2 regions of the Geobacillus sp. PK12 genome follow, and region 1 is predicted to be linked to the other one. Evidence: riboswitches for the same ligand, from Rfam matches in the RefSeq annotation. Region 1 holds a riboswitch; the other holds the start of a gene.
The links. A riboswitch is a leader RNA that binds a small molecule or an ion and turns the genes downstream of it on or off. The one in region 1 is predicted to bind FMN.

Region 1 (3,404 bases):
GTACTTGCCGATCATGTCGCACTCGATATTGACGAGATCGCCCGGCCGCTTTTCGCCTAAAATCGTCGCCTCACGCGTATGCGGAATGAGTGAAACGATGAACGTGCGCTCGCTCAGACCGAAAATCGTCAAGCTCGTCCCATCGACAGCGACCGATCCTTTCTCAATCATATAGGCGCGCAGCGAGGCCGGCACTTCGATTTCATAGTAGACGGCGTTCGCTTTCGGCCACTGCCGGATGATGCGCCCGACGCCGTCCACATGCCCGGTGACGAAATGGCCGCCAAACCGTCCCCCAGCCGCCATTGCCCGCTCCAAATTCACCTTCGATCCCGGCTTTAATGTTTTTAGCGCCGTCGCTTTCACCGTCTCCGGCATGACATCGACCGTAAACTGCCGTTCGGTGAACGATGTGACGGTCAAGCAGACGCCGTTGACGGCGATGCTGTCGCCAAGCCGCACATCTTCGAGCACCCGCTTGGCGCCAATCGTCATCACGATGGCGTCGCCGGTTTGCTTCATTTGTTCGATCGTGCCGATCTCTTCAATAATGCCAGTGAACACAACGATTCCTCCTTCCGTTTCGGCGCGGCGACGATTTTGATGTCCGGGCCGATCGTCTCGATGCGGCGGATGTCAAGCTCCACCGCTTCAGCAAGCCGGGCGAAGCCAAGGCCGCCGACCGGCGTCGGCGCCCCGCGGCCGCCGATCAGCTTCGGAGCGATATAGGCGATGACCTCATTGACTGCTCCCGCGCGGAGGAAGCTGTCATGAACGCGCGAGCCGCCTTCGACAAACAGCGACATGACTCCCTGCTCCCCAAGCAGACGGAGCACATCGCGGACATCGATCTGGGCCGTCGGCATTGAAAATACGCGCACCCCAAGGCGCTCATACGCCGCCGCTTGTTCCCGACTGACGCCGCCGGTGATGATCCACGTTTCTGCTTCCTTGTCAGCGACGACATGGGCGTCAAGCGGTGTACGCAATTTTGTATCCAAAATGATGCGGAGCGGATTTTTCCGCTTTTCCCCAAAGCGGACGGTAAGCTTCGGGTTGTCGGTCAAAACGGTGTTGACGCCGACCAAAATGGCGTCATGCTGCGCACGAAGGCGATGGACATCCTCACGCGCCGCGCTTGATGTAATCCATTTGCTTTCCCCCGTCGCCGTCGCGATTTTGCCATCGAGGCTGCATGCGAACTTCAACGTGACAAACGGCGTTTTTGCGGCGATATAGTGGAAAAACATCCGATTCAATTCGTCCGCTTCGTCTTTTAATACGCCAACATCAACGTCAATGCCCGCTTGGCGCAGCTTGGCAATCCCTTTTCCCGCGACAAGCGGATTCGGGTCGGTCGTGGCAACGACGACGCGACGGACGCCCGCCTGGATGAGCAAATCGGCACATGGCGGCGTTTTTCCATAATGGCTGCACGGCTCAAGCGTCACGTACACCGTCGCACCGCGCGCCTTCTCGCCAGCCATGCGGATCGCATAGACTTCCGCGTGCGGCTCACCCGCTTTCAAATGGGCGCCAAGCCCAACAACCGTCCCACCGTTGACAACGACCGCGCCAACGGCAGGATTGGGAGACGTTTGCCCGACTCCAGCTTTGGCCACATCGAGAGCGAGCCGCATATAATGTTCATCGTTATGCACCGCACTCCCTCCTTCAATAAAAATGAAACCCCCGGGATGTCCCCGGGGGCTCATCGATGAGAGAATGACCAATGATGCGCAAACAAACACATGTTCGCCAAGCAGGCTATACCGGCCGGTCGGAAACAAAAGATACTACCATGCCTAGTCGGCCGACAGACGCTGCCCACGCGGTCTGAACCGGCCGAAAACAGCCGTGCGCATATTGGCATCCTTCTCCCATCCAGACTATACTGTCGGCTCCGGAATCGCACCGGATCCTGCCTTTCGGCTCGCGGGCTGAGGGGCGGAAAGCCCCATCACCGCCGGTCGGGAATTTCACCCTGCCCCGAAGGATGCATCACGATATCGTTATGTTCATTATACCACACGAAACGCCCTGCATCATCATTCCGCAACCCAAATCCAATACGCCGCTCCCCACAACAGGCTGGCCGCAAGCAAAAAGAAAAACAAGCGCCAGTTGTTTCGAACAGTCCGATCATCCTCGCTCATGCGCTGTTTACGGTTCGTCAAATACTTTCACTTCCTTCATCACGTCGCCGTTTTTCATCGTCTTCACGACGTCCATGCCCGATGTCACTTGGCCAAAGACGGTGTGCACCCCATCCAAGTGCGGCTGCGGCTCGTGGACGATAAAGAACTGGCAGCTGCCGGTGTCGCGGCCGCGGTGCGCCATTGACATCGCGCCGGTGACATGTCGGTGTGGATTGTTGTCCGTCTCGCACGGGATCGTATAGCCGGCATCGCCCGTTCCATTGCCGCGTGGACATCCTCCTTGGCTGACAAATCCAGGGATGACGCGGTGGAACGTCAACCCGTTATAAAAGCCTTCGTTTGCGAGCTTCTCAAAATTGGCCACCGTCGCCGGCGCCTCGTTTGGGAACAGTTCAAACTCGATTTTCCCGCCGTTTTCCATGAGAATATATCCTTTTTTCGCCACAAGCATCCAGCTCCTTTTCGACATCGAAACTGCTTTTATCATACCATGATGGCCAAGTGAAACAAAAGAAAAAATGTCTTTTCAAATTCGCACGCCGCCTGACCGCGTCGCGTTTTTCCGATAGCCAAGCAGGCGAGCGTACGGTATAATGATAATGCATTTTCGTAAACAGGAGGCGAGCTATGTGAAACGAACGATCGCTTCATCGCTGCTTTGGGCGGTGCTGCTGGCATCTCCGGGCATCGCAGCGGCCGATGCCGCGCCGGGCGATGTCATTGTGACGCTCGGGGAAAACTTAACGAATGAACAAAAGCAAAAAGTGCTCGACGAAATGAAGGCGCCGGACGGGGCGCAAACGATCACCGTCTCAAACGTTGAGGAGCATAAATATTTGGACGGACTCATTCCGAAAGCGCAAATCGGCACGCGCGCCATCTCGTCGTCGATGATCACGATAAAAGAGCCCGGCTCGGGGCTTCATGTCGAAACGCACAACATCACATGGGTGACGAAAGAGATGTATACAAACGCCTTGATCACCGCAGGGGTGAAAGATGCCGATATTTACATCACCGCTCCGTTCCCGGTTTCCGGCACCGCAGCGCTGACGGGGCTGATGAAGGCGTATGAAATTTCCTCGGACCAAGCCATCCCTGATGATGTCAAAAAAGTGGCGAACGAGGAAATGGTGCAGACGGCGAAGCTCGCCGATTCGATCGGCGCGGACAAAGCGGTCGCCCTGCTGGCGAAAATCAAACAAGAAATCGCCAACAACCCACCGCAGACGGACGCTGATTTGC
Region 2 (3,404 bases), on a different contig from region 1:
GAAACATCCTGAACATATTGTCTCTTTAGGGGAAGGAATGACTCCGCTTGTGCGAATGCCGCGCCTTGGCCGGAATATCGGCATTGACTCACTCTATATGAAAGACGAAGGCGTCATTCCGACCGGGACGTTTAAAGCCCGCGGCGCGGCGGTTGGGATTTCGAAAGCAAAGGAATTGGGCGTCAAACGACTCGCCATGCCGACAAACGGCAACGCCGGCGCGGCATGGTCGCTATACGCGGCGCGGGCGGGCATTCAGGCGACAGTCGTCATGCCGGTTGATGCACCGGAACTGACGCGAAAGGAATGCGCCATCGCTGGGGCGGAACTGTATTTAGTCAACGGCCTCATTAGCGATGCCGGGCAAATCGTCGCCAAAGCGATCCGCGAATACGGATGGTACGATGCGTCGACGTTGAAAGAACCGTACCGGATTGAAGGGAAGAAAACGATGGGACTGGAGATCGCCGAACAGTTCTCGTGGCAGCTCCCGGATGTCATTTTGTATTCGACCGGCGGCGGCGTCGGGTTGATCGGCATTTACAAGGCGATCAAAGAACTGCAGGCGCTCGGCTGGGTGGACGGCCGCATGCCGCGGCTTGTCGCTGTGCAGGCCGAGCATTGCGCGCCGATCGTCAAGGCGTGGAAGGAGAAAAAACGGGAATCGGAGTTTTGGCCGAACGCCCATACAGTGGCGTTTGGCATCAATGTGCCGAAAGCGCTTGGCGACTTTCTTGTTCTTGAGGCGGTGTATGAGACGGACGGTTGCGCGGTTGCCATTGGCGATGAAGCGATTTTGGCTGAACAGCGGACGGCAGCCGAACTCGAAGGGGCGTTCATTTGCCCGGAAGGAGCGGCGGCGTTTGCGGCGGCACGAACGTTGCGCGAGAGCGGTTGGATTCGCGACGGGGAGACGGTCGTCGTATTAAATACCGGAACCGGGCTGAAATACGCCGATACGGTGGACGTCCATCCGCCGGTGCTCGAGCCGGGGGATATGCTTCCAAAGGAGAATTGACAAGTGGGCGGAGTAGGCGCCAAACATAAAACATATGGGAAAAAATGATAGACAAACGAAAAGAGGTATTGTATACTAAATTCATCGGAATAATAAAAATGTATAAGCGATTCATCTTCGGGGCAGGGTGAAATTCCCGACCGGCGGTGATGAGGCGCTTGGCCTCTCAGCCCGCGAGCCGCAAGGCAGGATCCGGTGCGAGTCCGGAGCCGACAGTATAGTCTGGATGGGAGAAGATGAAGGTTTGCCGGCGTTCGTTTTGGCGCATGCGAACGTCTAGTTGCGCACACCCTTTTTCTCCCTTAAGCCTCGTTCGGTTTAAGGGAGTTTTTGTTGGCGCTCGCGGCGGCAGCCTTCTTCTTGTGAGGATGAATCACGAGAAGGGGAGGAGAACAAGCATGAAACGCATTTCCATCCGCGCCTTTGTCGGCATCGGAGTGTTGGGCGCCATGGCGCATGTGCTCATGATGCTCAACTTTCCGCTGCCGCCGTTTCCGAACTTTTTGCTTGTCGACTTCAGCGACATTCCGGCGCTCATCGCCGCCTTGTTGTACGGCCCGCTCGCCGGCGTGGCGGTCGAACTCTTGAAAAACGTGTTGAACTACGTTTTTGTCGGCAGTGCGACCGGCGTTCCGGTCGGCCAGATCGCCAACTTCACTGCCGGGGTGGCGTTCCTTTTGCCGGTTTCCTATATTTATCGGAAAGCCGCATCGAAAAAAGGCTTGCTGCTGGGGTTGGCGGCGGGAACAGTGACAATGGCGCTCGTCATGAGCGTGCTCAACTACTACGTCTTTCTGCCGGCGTACACGCTTTTTCTTGGCGCTCCGCAGATGAGCGCGCCGGAAGCGAAGGCGTTGGTGGTATCGGCGATTTTGCCGTTTAACGCCGTCAAAGGAGCGATGGCGGCCATCGTATTTCAGCTTCTCTTTTGGCGTCTTCGTGCTTGGCTTGAGAAACAAGCGGCATCCCGCCAAGCCGCTTGATGATCAAAGAGGCTGTCCCAAAAGATCGTCTCTCTTTGAGAGAGATACAATATATCGTGTCGCCGAAGTGATTTGTTCCTACCTCTTGTAATAAAAGAGGGTGTCCCGTTGCGTTTGGGACACCCTCTTTTGCTTTTGTCAAAAGCGAATCCGCGGCACCCACTCAGCAAACCGCTCCTCTTTAAACGGATTGGCGGTCATCGAATAACCGCGCTCCTCCCAATAGCCCGGCTCATCTTCCTTCATAAAGCGGATGCCGGACGCCCATTTCGCCCCTTTCCATAAGTAAAACGTCGCCGGCGGAATGAAACGGAGCGGATAGCCGTGCTTCGGCGAGATGTCCTGCCAGTCGTGATGCTTGTCTTTCCATCGATAGACAAACAAGGCATCATCGCCCATCAGCGCTTCAAGCGGCAAGTTTGCCGAATAGCCGAACCGGTCGCCGTTTAAATATCCGTAAATTTTCACATATTTCACGTCGGGATCGAGCTCGACAAAGCGCAAAAACTCGCGGAAGGCGATGCCTTCAAACGTCGTGTCGAATTTTGACCATGTTGTGACACAATGCATATCGATGGTTGAAACCGTCTTCGGCAGCTGCATCACTTCTTGATACGAAAGCGACACTTCCTCTTTCACATCGCCGAACAATCGGAAATTCCACGTCGCTTCATCGAATTGGTACACATCGCCCTCATGCAAAATTGGCCATTTTTCGGTTTCGAATTGGCCGGGAGGGAGTTGTTTGGTCATGGCGGGCACTCCTTTTTCTGCTAAATTTCTCTTAATTATTCATGATACAAAATAGGGGCAAGGGATGCAACGAAGAGGGGGCTTGATGTATCATGACGGGTTCGGGCAAGTTGATGTTTTATTTTGTAAAGTAAATTTTCAGTAAGTATTTATTGATTTTCCACTTTTCTCAATTATATAATGATAACAACAAATTTGAAACTATTGTTCCGAAATATGGAACGACAGATGGAGGAGAGGGGGATGCCGACTAAGAAATAGAGTGCGGTGAACGACGTAACGATTTGTATTAACATTTGCCGTAAAATGTACTGGAGAGGAGAAGAGAAACATGGTGCTCATTGGAGTGTTGATCGTCATCATCGGCTTCATTATTCGCATTAATCCACTTCTTGTCGTGACAGCGGCTGGATTGGCGACAGGATTGCTCGCCCATCAATCGCTGTATGACATTATTGAACAATTTGGAACAGCGTTTACGACCAACCGGTATATGGCGGTGTTCATCGCCACATTGCCCGTCATCGGCCTTTTGGAACGCTTTGGGCTGCGGGAACAGGCGGAGAGTGTCGTGGCGAAAATCAAGGCGGCGACAACAGGGAGAATCTTGACGGTCTATTTAATCATCCGGGAAGCGGCAGCCGCGGCTG

Region 2: another riboswitch for FMN. It lies ahead of ETR37_RS00335 (ECF transporter S component); the one in region 1 lies ahead of ribD (bifunctional diaminohydroxyphosphoribosylaminopyrimidine deaminase/5-amino-6-(5-phosphoribosylamino)uracil reductase RibD).

Annotation. Positions count from the first base shown of each region.
Region 1 is NZ_SDKL01000013.1:232,620-236,023, reverse strand. Features, by position in the region: gene ribE (riboflavin synthase) at 1-564, opposite strand, end outside; gene ribD (bifunctional diaminohydroxyphosphoribosylaminopyrimidine deaminase/5-amino-6-(5-phosphoribosylamino)uracil reductase RibD) at 519-1,661, opposite strand; FMN riboswitch at 1,869-2,001, opposite strand; gene ETR37_RS20000 (hypothetical protein) at 2,049-2,177, opposite strand; gene ETR37_RS07360 (peptidylprolyl isomerase) at 2,164-2,604, opposite strand; gene ETR37_RS07355 (DUF1002 domain-containing protein) at 2,789-3,404, shown strand, end outside.
Region 2 is NZ_SDKL01000001.1:64,695-68,098, forward strand. Features, by position in the region: gene ETR37_RS00330 (threonine synthase) at 1-1,018, shown strand, start outside; FMN riboswitch at 1,128-1,260, shown strand; gene ETR37_RS00335 (ECF transporter S component) at 1,417-2,001, shown strand; gene ETR37_RS00340 (sulfite oxidase-like oxidoreductase) at 2,140-2,754, opposite strand; gene ETR37_RS00345 (DUF969 domain-containing protein) at 3,086-3,404, shown strand, end outside.